2 regions of the Pseudoalteromonas sp. NFXS39 genome follow, and region 2 is predicted to be linked to the other one. Evidence: predicted binding sites of a transcription regulator. Region 2 holds the regulator's gene; the other holds the start of a gene.
What was found. Region 2 encodes MetJ, which represses methionine synthesis genes. Its sites were predicted from a motif close to TAGACGTCTAGACGTCTA; they were not measured.
Positions count from the first base shown of each region.

Region 1: metK (methionine adenosyltransferase) is a predicted target of MetJ. The motif match lies at 2,043-2,060, and genes of this name have one in related genera.

Region 1 covers NZ_JAGDEC010000003.1:498,730-506,638, reverse strand. Annotated here, with positions in the region: gene tkt (transketolase) at 1-1,895, opposite strand, end outside; gene metK (methionine adenosyltransferase) at 2,162-3,313, shown strand; gene J3455_RS08435 (diacylglycerol kinase) at 3,373-3,777, opposite strand; gene J3455_RS08430 (LTA synthase family protein) at 3,785-5,767, opposite strand; gene J3455_RS08425 (START domain-containing protein) at 5,866-6,519, opposite strand; gene J3455_RS08420 (CYTH and CHAD domain-containing protein) at 6,524-7,909, opposite strand, start outside.
Region 2 covers NZ_JAGDEC010000007.1:104,969-112,877, reverse strand. Annotated here, with positions in the region: gene rpmE (50S ribosomal protein L31) at 1-207, shown strand, start outside; gene J3455_RS14215 (malic enzyme-like NAD(P)-binding protein) at 780-2,021, shown strand; gene metJ (met regulon transcriptional regulator MetJ) at 2,121-2,441, opposite strand; gene metB (cystathionine gamma-synthase) at 2,666-3,925, shown strand; gene metL (bifunctional aspartate kinase/homoserine dehydrogenase II) at 3,931-6,276, shown strand; gene J3455_RS14195 (penicillin-binding protein 1A) at 6,360-7,909, opposite strand, start outside.

The DNA.
Region 1 (7,909 bases), on a different contig from region 2:
ATACCAACTACTGCGCCATTTAGGCCTACGTATTTGTACCAGTAGTCTGCGATGCCCGCTTCAATTGCTACGCGGCGTGTTACGCTTGCTGGTAGTACGCTTTCTTTATAAGCAGCGTCTTGCTCATCAAATAAATCAGTTGAAGGCATAGATACCACGCGTACTTTTTTACCTTGTGAACGAAGTTCTGCAGCGGCATCTTGTGCAAGCTGTACTTCAGAGCCCGTTGCGATAAGGATAAGTTCTGGCTCACCGTCACAGCTAAGTACGTAACCACCTTTTTTCACATCAGCTAACTGCTGTGCAGTTCGCGTTTGTTGCTCAAGGCCTTGGCGAGTGAAAATCAGTGACGTTGGGCCATCTTTACGTTCAATAGCTTGTTGCCACGCAATTGCAGACTCAACTTGGTCACATGGGCGCCAGTTCACTAAGTTTGGCGTTAAACGCATGCTAGCAATTTGCTCTACTGGTTGGTGCGTTGGACCATCTTCACCTAAACCAATTGAATCATGCGTGTATACGAAGATGCTCGGCTGCTTCATTAATGCCGCCATACGTACTGCGTTACGAGCGTATTCCATGAACATTAAGAAAGTAGCACCGTAAGGAATAAAGCCTTTGTGCAGTGCAATACCATTCATAATCGCTGACATACCAAATTCACGTACACCGTAGAAAATATAGTTACCGCTTGCATCGTTTGCTTCTAAGCCTTTTGAACCATCCCAAAGTGTTAAGTTTGAACCAGCAAGGTCAGCAGAGCCCCCCATGAATTCTGGTAATAATGGACCAAACGCGTTTAATGCATTTTGTGATGCTTTACGAGTTGCTGGGTTTGCTGGGTTTGCTTGTAACTCTTCGATGTAAGCTTGTGACTTTTCAGCCCAATCAGCTGGTAACTCACCATTTGTACGGCGTTTAAACTCAGCAGCAAGTTCAGGGTATGCGCTTGCGTAAGCGGCAAATTTTTCGTCCCAGCTTGCTTCTAGTTGCTTACCTTTTTCTTTGCCATCCCACTCGCTGTAGATATCAGCAGGGATCTCAAATGCATCGCCAGTCCAACCTAGGAACTCACGAGATGCTTTAATTTCGTCTTCGCCTAGAGGTGCACCGTGACAGTCATGGCTACCTGATTTGTTAGGTGAACCGTAACCAATCACTGTTTTACAACAAATGAGTGATGGCTTATCAGTAATGCTGCGAGCTTCTTCGATTGCGGCGCGAATTGCATCTGGGTTATGACCATCTACATCGCTTACTACGTGCCAGCCGTATGCTTTGAAGCGTGCTGGTGTGTCATCGCTGAACCAACCTTCTACTTCACCATCAATTGAGATGCCATTGTCATCCCAAAACGCAACTAGTTTACCTAGGCCTAATGTACCCGCCAATGAACAGGCTTCGTGAGAAATACCTTCCATTAAGCAGCCATCGCCCATGAATGCGTACGTGAAGTGATCAACAATATCGTGGCCTTCACGGTTAAACTGTGCAGCTAGCGCTTTTTCGGCGATTGCCATGCCCACTGCATTTGTGATCCCTTGACCTAATGGGCCCGTAGTAGTCTCAATACCAGGAGCGTAACCATACTCTGGGTGACCTGGTGTTTTTGAGTGCATTTGACGGAAGTTTTTAATTTCTTCTAGTGGTAAGTCATAGCCACTTAAGTGCAGTAGAGAATAGATCAGCATTGAACCGTGACCATTCGAAAGAATAAATCGATCGCGGTCTGCCCACTCTGGATTCGTAGGGTTGTGCTTTAGATAATCGCGCCATAGTACTTCCGCGATATCTGCCATGCCCATAGGGGCGCCAGGGTGGCCAGATTTGGCCTGTTGTACTGCGTCCATTGATAAGACGCGAATAGCATTTGCAAGTTCTTTGCGTGATGGCATGAATTCTCCTACCTTTATGTATTTGCGCTGGTTGTTTATGAAGCCCCATTCTTACTTATTGTAAGGGTACAGTGCAATTAAAAATCCGCATTAAATGCACCAATTATGGGCGTTTATTAAGAACAATACGTTATTAGTAATTTTAAATGGACGTCTAGGCGTAAAATTACTATGCAAACATATTTGTTTTAGATAAAATACGCCCCTTAATTTTTTAGCGCTATTACCGACGTTTGTGAAGCGCAATATTTGTGAGCAGAAATACAATGGCAAAACATTTATTTACTTCTGAATCTGTTTCTGAAGGTCATCCGGATAAAATCGCGGACCAAATCTCTGACGCGGTTCTAGATGCTATCTTAGAGCAAGATTCTCATGCCCGTGTTGCATGTGAGACTTACGTTAAAACTGGTATGGTGATGGTTGGTGGTGAAATCACAACTAGCGCTTGGGTTGATATCGAAGAAATCACACGTAAAACAGTACGTGAAATCGGTTACACGCACTCTGACATGGGTTTCGATGCTGACTCTTGTGCAATCCTAAACACTATCGGTAAGCAATCTCCAGACATCAACCAAGGTGTTGACCGTGCTCGTCCTGAAGAGCAAGGTGCTGGTGACCAAGGTCTAATGTTCGGTTATGCATGTAACGAAACTGACGTTTTAATGCCTGCACCAATCACTTATTCACACCGTCTAGTTCAGCGTCAAGCTGAAGTTCGTAAAAGCGGTGAGCTTAACTGGTTACGCCCAGATGCAAAATCTCAAGTAACGTTTGCATACGAAAATGGCAAGCCTGTTGGCATTGATGCAGTTGTTCTTTCAACTCAACACTGTGATTCAATCTCACAAAACGACTTAGTTGAAGCGGTAATGGAAACTATCATTAAACCGGTTCTTCCTGCTGAGCTTATCTCAAGCGCAACTAAGTTCTTCATCAACCCAACTGGCCGTTTCGTAATCGGTGGCCCAATGGGTGACTGTGGTCTTACAGGTCGTAAAATCATCGTTGATACATACGGTGGTATGGCTCGTCACGGTGGTGGTGCATTCTCTGGTAAAGATCCATCAAAAGTTGACCGCAGCGCTGCATACGCTGCACGTTACGTTGCTAAAAACGTGGTTGCTGCTGGCCTTGCTGATAAATGTGAGCTACAAGTTTCTTACGCTATCGGTGTTGCAGAGCCAACATCAATCAGTATCGAGACATTTGGTACAGGTAAATTAGAAGAAGCGCGTCTAATCGAATTAGTACGTGAGCACTTCGATCTTCGCCCTTACGGCTTAATCCATATGCTTGATCTTGAGCGTCCTATCTATCAACCGACTGCGGCTTACGGTCACTTCGGTCGTGAAGAGTTCCCTTGGGAGCGCACAGACAAAGCAGACGCACTTCGCGCAGCAGCTGGTCTGTAATAGGTTAGATAAAATAAAAAAGCGCTTCGGCGCTTTTTTTTATTTCTGGCTTATCTGATTTAAAGATAACTTATAATTTTTTCGTAAACTGCCACACCCCAGACTAAGGCTAGAATTAGCAACGCCAATGTCACTGCCGCTGAAGCCATATCTTTAGCACGCCCTGATAATACATGATACTCAATCCCTACTCGGTCAGTCAGTGCTTCTATTGACGAGTTAAGTAACTCGACGATTAATAGTAATAAGTAAGGAATAAACAGCACTAACCAATGATTCAACGACTGTGCAAGCACGACTGATAAAGGTAATAAACACACCCCTAGGTAGATTTCAGAGCGAAATGCGGACTCTTCTTTAAATGCCGCTTTAAATCCTTTAACTGAACATTTAGTTGCTTTAAAAATGCGTCCAATACCAATACCATTTGGCTTATTAACCAAGGGAATTTTTGGTTCTTTCATGCTTTTCCTACTGCTCGCCTTTTAGCAACAAGTGCCACGCTATGCCCATATATTGGTTATATGCGTTGAATGTTGCGTTATCTATTTTTGCAAAAGGTGTGCTTTGTTTGTTGTAACGCACATCATATCGCTGCTTTTCGTTGATCAAATGATATTCATAAATCCCCGAAAAGTCACCTCGCCATAATTGTTGTCCTTTGCGAGCTGTCTGAAAGCCAAAAATTGTCCGGTCTGTTGTTGGTGATAATAGTGATTTACCAACGCTATAGAATGCACTATTTGGCTTTGCCACCAAATTCAAAATTGTAGGAGCAATATCCATATGGCTGGCCAGCTGCGGTTCTGCCTTTAGTTGCTGTATAGCTTGACCATAAAAAACAATGGGTACATGAGTGAGTTCATATAAATTAGGCTGGTCATGAATGTAACGACGGCTGTAATGATCGCCAGTAATAACAAAAAGTGCATCTGGGTATTGCGACTCCATCTTATCAACAAACTCTCCAAGCATATGGTCCGCATACCAAAGGTGGCCAAGTGTATAGGGCGACAAAAGTTCTGAGTTTAACTCTCGTAATGCTGAAGGGTAATCATCAATAGACTCCAAGGGGTAGCCATACTGTTTTAAATTTAAATTAAAAGGTCCGTGATAACTGGTTGTCATTACAACATTAAAGGTATTTTCTTTCGCTTTATTAGCAACCAGTTCGAATAGTTGTTGATCATCTATACCCCACACACCTGCTGAACCTTTACCTCCCATGTCTGCTGCTGAATATAATCTATCAACACCTTGTGATTTTGCGTATGTCCCAATATTCTGCCAAGACAATAACCCCCCATAAAAAAACTGGCTGCGATAGCCTTGCTGTTCCAATTGCTCGAATAACGACATTGGACTAGCTGGTTTTTGTGGGCCAATCTTGCTCATATTAACGCCTGCATAAGGAATGCCGGATAAGATGCTTGAAAGCGAGTTCATTGTGCTACTCGCTGCAGGCAATGCATCTGGGAAATACAAACCTTTTTCAGCCAGTTTTTGTAACTGTGTTGTAAGACCTAGCCCAAAATACTTTTCTTGCAATGGCCACGAATCATAACTTTCCATTATGATAAGAAATATTCTCGATGGCTGCGTAGTAAGTACGCCAGTTGTAGTATGCTTTAAATTAATTAGCGGTTCGCTAATAGATTGATCATTAGCTAAATAAGGATTCTTGGAGTTAGCACCATGACTCTGAAGTTCATTATAATCTCTGATTGCGTATATAAAGCTTCTCAACGGATTTATGACTAAGTTATTGGCGAAAGGATCTGGTGTCACTGCAGACCATTTGCGCATTGCAGGGCGAGATTCAAAAGACCCTCTTACAGCACAAATTGTTAAAACAACCATGATTATAACAAGCACTGTGCGCTTGACTTTACAATCCGTAAACAAATTACTCAGTACATGAAGCTGATGCCGATTAATCCAATTGCAAATGTTAAATGAAAAATACAATAAAACACATAATGTAATGACACTACCCCATGGTTTATATTGCATAGCGACTGTCTTGAGAATTGCGGCCTGATCGTCATGCAGCCCTTCAAACATGAAGTAATTAAACTGACTACCATACTCAGCTATGTAGGTCACACTAACAACACATAGTAACACGCTTAAACTAAGATATATCTGAGCACTGTAATGACGAACACTAGCAACCCAATGCGATTTTCGAATTGGTTGTAAGAAACAGTTAAAAATAAATGGAATTGTTAAGCAAACACCAGCAGCAGCAGAATCAAAGGCAAAGCCTGCTTTTAATGTCGTTGCAAATGTATCGAGTGTTAAAGGACTACTAAGATGGTCATAAAAATAGAATAAGAAAAACACTCTAAATGCCATAAATAAAGTGACACCAGCTAGCCATAACATTGCCAACCGAGTATTTTCCTCAACAAAGGCATACCACCTACTTGTAGCAAACGGCTTAAGTTCCATAAATACAATATCCCTGTAATAAAAACGAAACAGAGTGTATTTAAAAAAGGAACAATTTCAATCAATCTTTTGTAATTATATGTAATATTTTTGTATTACTACTCAAAATGAGGGCATGAACCGATACGGCTGGGTGATTTGATACGAGAAAATTGATTATTAGCTAATTGTTCTCGGAGTGCTTCTAGAGTTTTATAGACGCTTTTTAACGACACTTTATTACTTAACCAGCGGGGAATTGAGCCACTTGGATCTGCATAGGCTTGATGGCGTACCAACAAATTGCTTTGTTGCTCTTCTAAACGCCAATAAGCGGTAAGGTCTTTAATACGCACAATGCCTGCAACTTCGGCTTTTGCATACGGTTGGCTTTTGATTTGTAACTCTGTTTTGTGTTCATCCAAAGCATGATAACAAGAGTAACTCACTAAATCTCGGTCTGACACCGGCCAAGGCGAATTAAAATGGGTGTAAACAAGCGTTTCCGAGGGGCTTAAGCGCTCCATTAAGGTCACGCTTTTTACATTTTCAAGCCAATTTGGTGCATTGTCGGTATCACTTAACAACGCCATAAAGTCACTTGCTTTGGCATTTTTAACCAGCACAGAGGCATTAATTTCTACAATGCCAGTGTCGTGTTTTTTATAGCTAACTTTAATATCGTCTTGCTGTTTGTAAGTTTTCCATTCGATAGGATTAGCAAATGCCGATAAACTCAACCATGCTAACCCAATCCATAGGCCAAAGCGCATTGATTTACAGCCAGTAAGGGTCTGTATTAAATGAAGCGTGGCGACTTTGCTCCATTGCACTCACTAAAAATTCAGACTTTTGATCAAGCCATGATTGAATTTTTGTCAGCTCTAAGTCGTCTTGTCCTGCACATAATTGCTTTAAGTACTCAAGGGTACTTAACTCATAAATACCATGCGAGATATCGACCCACGGCATACGAAACTCATTTCGATCTTCTCTATCGAACAAAGCCCCTAAGCAGTTGCCGCTAAGTAATGAGTTTTCAAGACGCGTGCGCAGTGCCAAATAATCTTTATCTGTAAACACTTGTTGCTCAGGAATGAGCTCGTGCATGTCGTGCCAATCTTTAGCAAATAAACGCTTAGCAATATCGGCAACCGGTTTTTCCGCAGCCTGAAACTCAGCTTGCCCCCATGATTTGCGCCATTGCTTTTCAATTAACCACGTCGTTAGCTGTAATAGCAAGCGGTTGTAACGGGTGCTATGGAATAGTGTTTCAATATCGTCAATACTTGGCTGTAGTTCTTTTAAGTCATTAATAACCTGTGTGAGCTCTGGCGCACTGTTGATTTTTTTGTAGTATGCATGGCGCTTTGAAGTGTACGTTTTTAGCTGAATTGCATTTTCAACCCAAGCTAATTCACTTAATAACCACTTTAACTCAGTGCGCAATGATTCAGTGTCGTCTTTGCTAACAATGTCGTCAAAAAGCCAAAATGTATGACGAATTAAACGAATACCGTCGGTCACACGCTTAAGCGTTTTTAAACTCGGTTTAATGAAGTAACACGCTTCATGTTTTTGTACAAAACGAATCGCGTAGTTGATACTTTCGATTAATGCTTGCTCTTGCGTAGCATCACGTTTTAACGGCACAAAGCCGATTGATTTACTTGCTTTTAATGGCTTGTCATCGGCAAGCCCATAACCACGTGCAGCTTTAGAATAAAGACCTAAGCGAACATGACTCTCACTAACTAATTTATCCGCTAATGCAAACAGTTCATTGCGGCTACCTTCGATAAGTTCGATTTCAAGTTCAGAAATTGGCTCAACCTGACCCGATGCAGCAACTTCACCTTTATCTAACACCACTTCAATTTTTGCACCATTTTCGGTTTCGAGTAACCATGTACGGCGAATGAAATTTGTACTAAAAATTGGGTATAGATTCTCAGCAATGGCAGATACTTGCATTCCATGCGGCCAAATAGCGGCATCAAAAGCAAGTAAATCAGGGCGATTACCTGTGAGTGGTAAGTTGTATTCAGGGCGCTGATGAAGACCACCAACCACTTCGCCGGCAAGTTTGATGGTTTGCTCACAATCACTATCGCAACAACGAGTTCGTAGGCCAATATCTAAAGCACGTAATTCTCGGCTTGG
Region 2 (7,909 bases):
GGTATTCACCCTAAGTACGAAGCTATCACTGCAACTTGTTCATGTGGTAACAAATTCGAAACTAGCTCAACTCTTTGTAAAGACATCCACTTAGACGTATGTTCTGAGTGTCACCCGTTTTACACTGGTAAGCAAAAGATTCTAGACACTGGCGGCCGTGTTGATCGTTTCAACAAGCGCTTCGGTGCACTTAGCAGCAAGAAGTAATTTCTGCTGTTTAGTTAAAAGAAGCACCTTAGGGTGCTTTTTTTATACCTAAAATTCATTAAGTATACTTTGAACTCATCACTAACTTACCATCTTCACTTATTTCTTTTGCATAACTATTTCTGAGTGTTATGCCCACTATGTCGCTAATTGTGCAGACAAAGTGTAAACCCTTGGCTATATTCTTTTTTGTATAAATGCATACCAATCCGCAATAATACTTAATTAAGCGTATTGGTATCTAAAAGTTATTAAAAATAATAATTTTAAATAATTTCGTAATTAAATGCTGTGAACTTCGTTGAAATGGCGGTTTTAGGTTAATTTCGGCTATTTGCAGTGTTCGTGCATACAAAATACAAAAACACGTGCTTAAAAGGCCATAAATAGGTGAATTTTTATGTCTAATTAATCGCAACTATGCACAGAAATTGTGGGGAAATCCTTTAAAATTAAGCGATATAGCTTATAACAGGATAGACCTGATAATACTTGGAATTTTTATACATTACAGGTATCGTACTGATGCAAGCTCTCTCACTTTTTAACTTTTTGCAGGATACTATCGCGTTATGTCAGATTTTCGTGAACAAGCATTACATTACCACGCTCACCCCGTTCCAGGTAAAATTAGTGTTGAACTAACCAAGCCAGCCGAAACGGTTAACGATCTCGCTTTAGCTTATAGCCCAGGTGTGGCTGAACCGGTCCGCGAAATTGCTGCTGATCCAGCAAATGCCTATAAGTACACAGGTAAAGGTAACATGGTTGCGGTTATTTCAAACGGTACCGCAATTTTAGGTTTAGGTAACTTAGGTCCGCTTGCATCAAAACCTGTAATGGAAGGTAAAGCCTTACTATTCAAACGTTTTGCTGGCCTTGATTCAATTGATATTGAAGTAAAACACCGCACAACAGAAGATTTCATCAATACGGTTGCTAATATTGCTGATACCTTTGGTGGTATCAACTTAGAAGATATCAAAGCACCAGAATGTTTTGAAATCGAAAAAGCGCTTATTGAACGCTGTGATATTCCCGTTTTCCATGATGACCAGCATGGTACAGCTATTGTTACTGCCGCCGGTATGCTTAATGCCCTTGAAGTACAAGGTAAAGATATCGAAGATGCCATTATTGTATGTTTAGGTGCCGGTGCTGCCGCAGTTGCTTGTATGGAGCTTTTAATTAAATGTGGCGCACTACGTGAGCACATCTATATGCTTGACCGTAAAGGTGTGATCCATACTCGTCGTGATGACTTAAACGAGTATAAGCAACTATTCGCTAATAATACTGATAAGCGTACATTACAAGATGTTATTGCTGATGCTGATGTATTCGTTGGTGTATCAGGTCCTAACCTATTAACTGCAGATGATCTTAAGCTAATGGCTGATAAACCAGTCGTGTTTGCGTGTTCAAACCCAGATCCTGAGATTGCACCAGAAGTTGCGCACAGTGCACGTAACGATTTAATTATGGCTACGGGTCGTTCAGACTTCCCTAATCAAGTAAATAACGTGCTTTGCTTCCCGTTTATTTTCCGCGGTGCGCTTGATGTGCGTGCAACGGCAATTAATGATGAAATGAAAATTGCAGCAGTACACGCTATTCGTGGTATCGCTAAAGAGTCTGTACCAAATGAAGTACTGAAAGCGGCTGGTGTTGAGTCACTAGAGTTTGGTGCTGAGTACATCATTCCTAAGCCAATGGACCCGCGTTTATTACCTCGTATTGCACGTGCTGTTGCTGAAGCTGCAGTGGAGTCAGGTGTAGCGCAAATCGAGATGCCAGAAGATTACATGCGTTAAACTTAATTACTCAAATTGTATAACGCTAATAAAAAACTCAGCCTTGGCTGAGTTTTTTTATATCTGCGATTATCGGCGGTGATCCGATGGCCGAAATACTTATTCTGAATCAAGCACTGGGATATCTAACCCCATTTCTTGCATAATTCTTTTAACTTCTTCAGGTACCTTTTCAGGGTTGTCTTTACGAAGGTCGTCATCATTTGGTAATGGTTGACCTGTAAAAGCATGTAAGAAAGCTTCACACAATAACTCGCTGTTCGTCGCATGACGCAGGTTATTGATCTGGCGGCGTGTACGCTCGTCAGTTAATACTTTTAATACGTTAAGTGGGATTGATACGGTAATCTTTTTTACTTGTTCTGATTTTTTACCGTGTTCTGCATATGGGTGAATGTATTCACCGTTCCATTTAGCCATAAGTTGTTTCGTTGCCTCGGTTGTCAGTGATTTACGCCTTATTCACAGCGCAAGATGCGGAAATTCTATCTCTTTAAAAAAGATAGTCAAATACTAGTTATTTAGCCATCTAGTGGTGTAAATGTATAAACTTCTATGTGTGAGCAATAAATGCTTTGACTTCTCATATTTGATCATCTAACCTTTTAGACGTCTAAACATCCAATTCAGGAATAGGTGATGAAATGAGCGATAAAAATAAAGCGACGATTACTGTTCGTCACGGCATCGAAGCCGATAAACATCATGGCGCGGTTGTACCGCCCATTTACTTATCAACCACCTATTCATTTGCTGATTTTGATACTAAGCGCCAGTATGACTATGGCCGCAGCGGTAACCCGAATCGCGATATCTTAGCTGAAACCTTAGCTGAACTTGAAGGTGGCGCTAGAGGTATTATTACTGCAACAGGTATGTCAGCAGTGCATTTAGCGACTCAGCTATTAAACAGTGACGACACCTTAGTGATCCCACATGACTGCTATGGTGGTAGTTATCGTTTATTCACTTCGCTTGAAAAGCGTGGCCTGTTAAAACTAAAAGTTTTGGATTTAACGAAATCTGAAAATCTCCAAGAAATTTTATCGATTAAACCTAAGTTGATTTGGATAGAAACGCCAAGTAATCCAATCTTGCGTTTAACAGATATTAAAGCAATCACTAGTATTGCTAAGCAGTGTGATGCTTTAGTTGCGGCTGATAACACCTTCTTATCACCTGCGCTGCAAAACCCAATTGAGTTTGGTGTTGATATTGTTGTTCACTCAACTACTAAATATATTAATGGTCACTCTGATGTGGTTGGCGGTGCGGTGATTGCTGCTACGCAAGAGCTAGGTGATGAGCTTGCTTGGTGGGCAAATAATATCGGTATTACTGGTGCACCATTTGACAGTTACTTAACGCTTCGTGGTTTACGTACTTTAAATGTGCGTTTAAAGCAGCATCAAGAAAATGCTTTTGCGATTGCGGAGTATTTAGAAAACTCTCCTTTTGTAAGCCAAGTTTATTATCCAGGCCTTGCTTCTCACCCACAACATGAGCTTGCTAAAGCACAGCAACGTGGTTTTGGTGGCATGGTGAGCTTTGATATTAAAGGCGACATTAACGATGCTGCAGCGTTTTTAACCAGTCTTAAAGACTTTAGCCTTGCAGAGTCGTTAGGTGGGGTAGAAAGCTTGATTTGTCACCCTGCAACAATGACCCACGCAGGCATGGAGCCTAAAGCGCGCCTTGAAGCCGGTGTGGGCGATACTTTGATCCGTATTTCTGTAGGCATTGAAGATGTAAAAGATCTTATCGCAGATTTAGACCGTGTTTTCAATTTAGTAAAACCAGGTCAAGGCCAGCAAGCTGCTAAAGCTGAAGTAAAACAAACACAGCAAGATACACAACAAAACGCGTCATTTAAGTTAACGCCTGCGCATACGGCATTGTGGTAGAAGAGATGGTAAATATTGTTCATAAATTTGGTGGCTCAAGCTTAAGCTCTGCAGATCGTTATCATGCGGTAGCTAACATCGTTCTAGCGAATACAGAGCAGGGTGACTGTGTGTTTGTGTCGGCATCAGGTAAAACAACCGATACTCTAGTAAAACTTTGGCAAAGTTACCAGCAGCAAGATAGGCAAGCTGTTAGCGATATTTTATTGCTTATTGATAACAATCAACGAGCCTTAATTGAGCAATTACTTACAGGCCAGAATAAACAACAGGCGTTGGCGCAGCTAAATGATGAGCTTGCGGTTTTAAATGAATTAATTAGTCAACAGCAGTTACTTGAGGCGCCTTTACTTGCCCATGGTGAAGTGTGGTCGGCGCGCTTGTTGGCCGCTTACCTAAATCAGCTCGGTGTCGCTGCGCAAGATGTTGATGCAAGGCAGTTATTTACTTTAAATGACGGGCAACTATTACATCAAAAAAATCAGCAGCAATGCACAAGTATAATTAGTAAGTCACACATAAACGTAGTAACGGGCTTTATAGCTGTGGATTGCCAAGGCAATACGGTTACATTAGGGCGCAACGGCAGTGATTACAGTGCGACGTTACTGGCCAGTTATACTTTTGCGAAACAAGTGTCTATATGGACCGATACACAAGGAGTGTTTAGTACAGATCCTCGTAAAGTTAAAAATGCGCTTAAATATGCCAAGGTTTGTCGCGAGCAAGCTAACTTATTAGCGCGTTTAGGTAATCCTGTACTGCATGCTAAGACGTTATCGCCGTTAAAAGGCACCGAGATCAAGCTAGTTGTTAGAAGTAGCTTTGATTGCGATGCAACGCCAACCGAAGTAGTAAAAGAAGGCTATAGCAAAGCAAAACGTTTTATTACTACCTTAGATAACATCGATTTATTACGGGTTGATAAACTTAGTAGTGGTGAAGTAGGTGAACTAAGCCAGTTAATCCAGCACAGCCTGCACCACTTTACTAAAGATGGCGATACTTACTTATTAGTGCCAGGCCAAAGCACTCATCAGGTTGTAGGCCACTTAGCGGGTCGCGCCAATATTGTTGAGTCTAATTTAAGTGGTTGTGCAGTGGTTGCACCAACAACTGATGTAATTACGCTTACAGATCAAGCGACAGCGCTTTTAAAAGAGCAAAGCATTCATCCTCGTTTTGTACAACAAGATGATAACTATGTGTTGATCTTAAATGACCAGGCAATTGATAGTGATGTTTTAACTCTTCTACATGACAAGTTAGTCAACAAAGGCCAAGAGCTGGCCATTATCGTTGCTGGTCTTGGTAATGTGGGTGAGGTGTTCTTATCGCAACTACAAGCTCAGTTTGCTCGTTTATCTGCTCAGTATAAAGTAAAAGTTGTTGCTCTTTTACGCTCAAAGCAAATGCTTTTTAGTGCCAGTGGTTTAAATACTGAAACATGGCAAGAGCAATGGCACAACGAAGCGCAAAGCTACAACAAAGCTGAGTTATTAGCACGTATCAATGAGCTTGATTATGAACACAAAGTAGTGATTGATATTACAGCCAGTGAGGCCTTTAGTCAGTTTTATCCTGATTTTATAGAACTTAACTGCCATTTGATCAGTGCAAACAAATATGCTGGCACCGCCGCAAGTAGTTGGTATCAAACATTACGTAATAATTTAGCCGAGCGAAATTTATTGTGGCGCTATAACACCAGTGTGGGGGCAGGTTTACCAATTAATTTTGCTTTAGCTGATTTACAAAATAGTGGTGACAGAATTAACCGTATTGAAGGGGTATTTTCAGGTACCTTGTCATGGTTATGCAGCAGCTATGATGGCAGTGTGCCGTTTTCAGATTTAGTGCTTCAAGCTCAGCAAATGGGCTATACAGAGCCAGATCCTCGTGAAGATTTATCTGGCCGCGATATGCAGCGTAAACTGCTAATTTTAGCGCGAGATCTCGGTCTTGATTTAGAGCTTGATGACATTGCTTTAACTCCACTCATGCCTGAAGCGTTAGCAATAGGTAGTTGGCAAGATTTTCTTGCAAATAAGCAGCTACTCGATGATTTTATGACTGAAAAAGCAAACTTGGCTGCAGCTGAAGATAAAGTTGTGCGCTATACCGGTGCTATTACATTAGTAGATGGTAAGGTCAAAGCACAAGTTGGCTTAGTCAATGTTGGCAAAGATGATGTACTAGCAGGTCTTAAACCGGGCGATAATATCTTTGTAATTAATTCACAGTGGTATTTAGATAATGCATTGGTGATCCAAGGCCCTGGAGCGGGCAAAGAGGTCACCGCGGCGGGGATTCACTCAGATCTTTATTGGTTAGTGAATAACCTAAAATAATTTTGCTGATCTTAGTTTAAATGGCTAAGCAAAAAGCGCCCTTTGGGCGCTTTTTTATTATCACAACTACTTATACAAATTGCTTAAAATAGCTCTTCTTCTGTGCTGAGCTTTTCTTCAAACACATCAGTAGGTTGATCAAGTACATACTTGGTTGGCGCAGTGCCTTTAATAAAGTACTCAAAGCGACTAGTGTAATCGTTTTTATGGCTTAAAAGGCCCGTCGCTAAGTCGATACGAACCGATACTAGCCCCTCAGGAAGTTCAATAGGTGCTTCTGGCATACCATCAAGGGCTGCACGCATAAAGTCGACCCATGCCGGTTGCGCTGTTTTAGCGCCTGATTCTGCACCAGATATTTGCGATTTATCGAGGTTATTATTATAGGTCGAACGGCCAAGGGCCTTACCTGGGTTATCAAAACCAACCCATACCGAAGTCATCACATTGCGGTTAAAGCCGCTGAACCAAGTATCAACAGAGTCATTGGTGGTACCTGTTTTACCGGCTAGGTCACGACGACCAAGGGCTTGTGCACGCCAGCCTGTACCACTCCAACCCGTTTTATGAGTCCAGCTACCGCCACCCCAAATAGCACTGTGCATAGCTTGTGAAATTAAGAAAGCATTTTGCTTTGAAATGATTCGTGGTGCACAACGTGGGGCGCTAGTAACCTGAGTATTTGGAATATTTATCTGAGTATCATCCAGAGATGCAAATTCAGGGGTAATGGCTTGTTGTGGTTCATCACAGGCAAGTTCAGGCTCTGTTTTAAATAACACATTTCCGGCAGAGTCTTGAATTTCTGAAATAAAGTACGGAGTAATTAAGTGCCCACCATTAGCAAAAGTACTCATCCCCCTCGCAAGTTCAAGAGGAGTGATAGAGGCGCTGCCAAGTGCCAGCGATTCACTACGGTTAATATCACTGTTTAAAAAACCAAACTTAAGCAAATGATCGGCTGTGCGCTCAAGACCAACACCACGTAATAAGCGTACCGAAATTACGTTTTTCGACTGGGCAAGTGCTCTACGAATACGGATAGGTCCATTATAAACCGCAGGACTGTTTTTCGGGCGCCATGCGACACCTTGACTTTTATCCCACTGATTAATTGGTGCATCATTCAGAATAGAAGCGAGTGTATATCCATTTTCAAGTGCCGCTGAATAAATAAACGGCTTAATGTTTGAACCTACTTGGCGTTTTGCTTGGACTGCACGATTGTATTGGCTTTGCTCAAAACTATAACCACCAACAATCGCTTTAATACGACCATCTTGTGGATCTAGTGAAACCAATGCGCTCGAAGCTTCGGGCACTTGGCTTAATATATAGCTGTCATCTGCATTTTTACGCAGCCAAATTTGCGCTCCAGCCGTTAGGATTTCACCAGCGGTTTTTGGTGCGAAGCTTTGACGGTATCGCGTAATATATTTACGTGCCCATTTTAAGCCATCCCACTCAATAGTAACTTGTTCGCCGCTTTTTAAAAGCACATCGATTGACTGCTCTGCGACATTTGTTACAACACCAGCCAATAACGGGCCAAATTCTTTAACATCTTTTAGTTTATTTAAGATTTCTTCTTGGCTAAGTGGGCTCTCGTTTTCACTGTCCCATAACTGTGCCG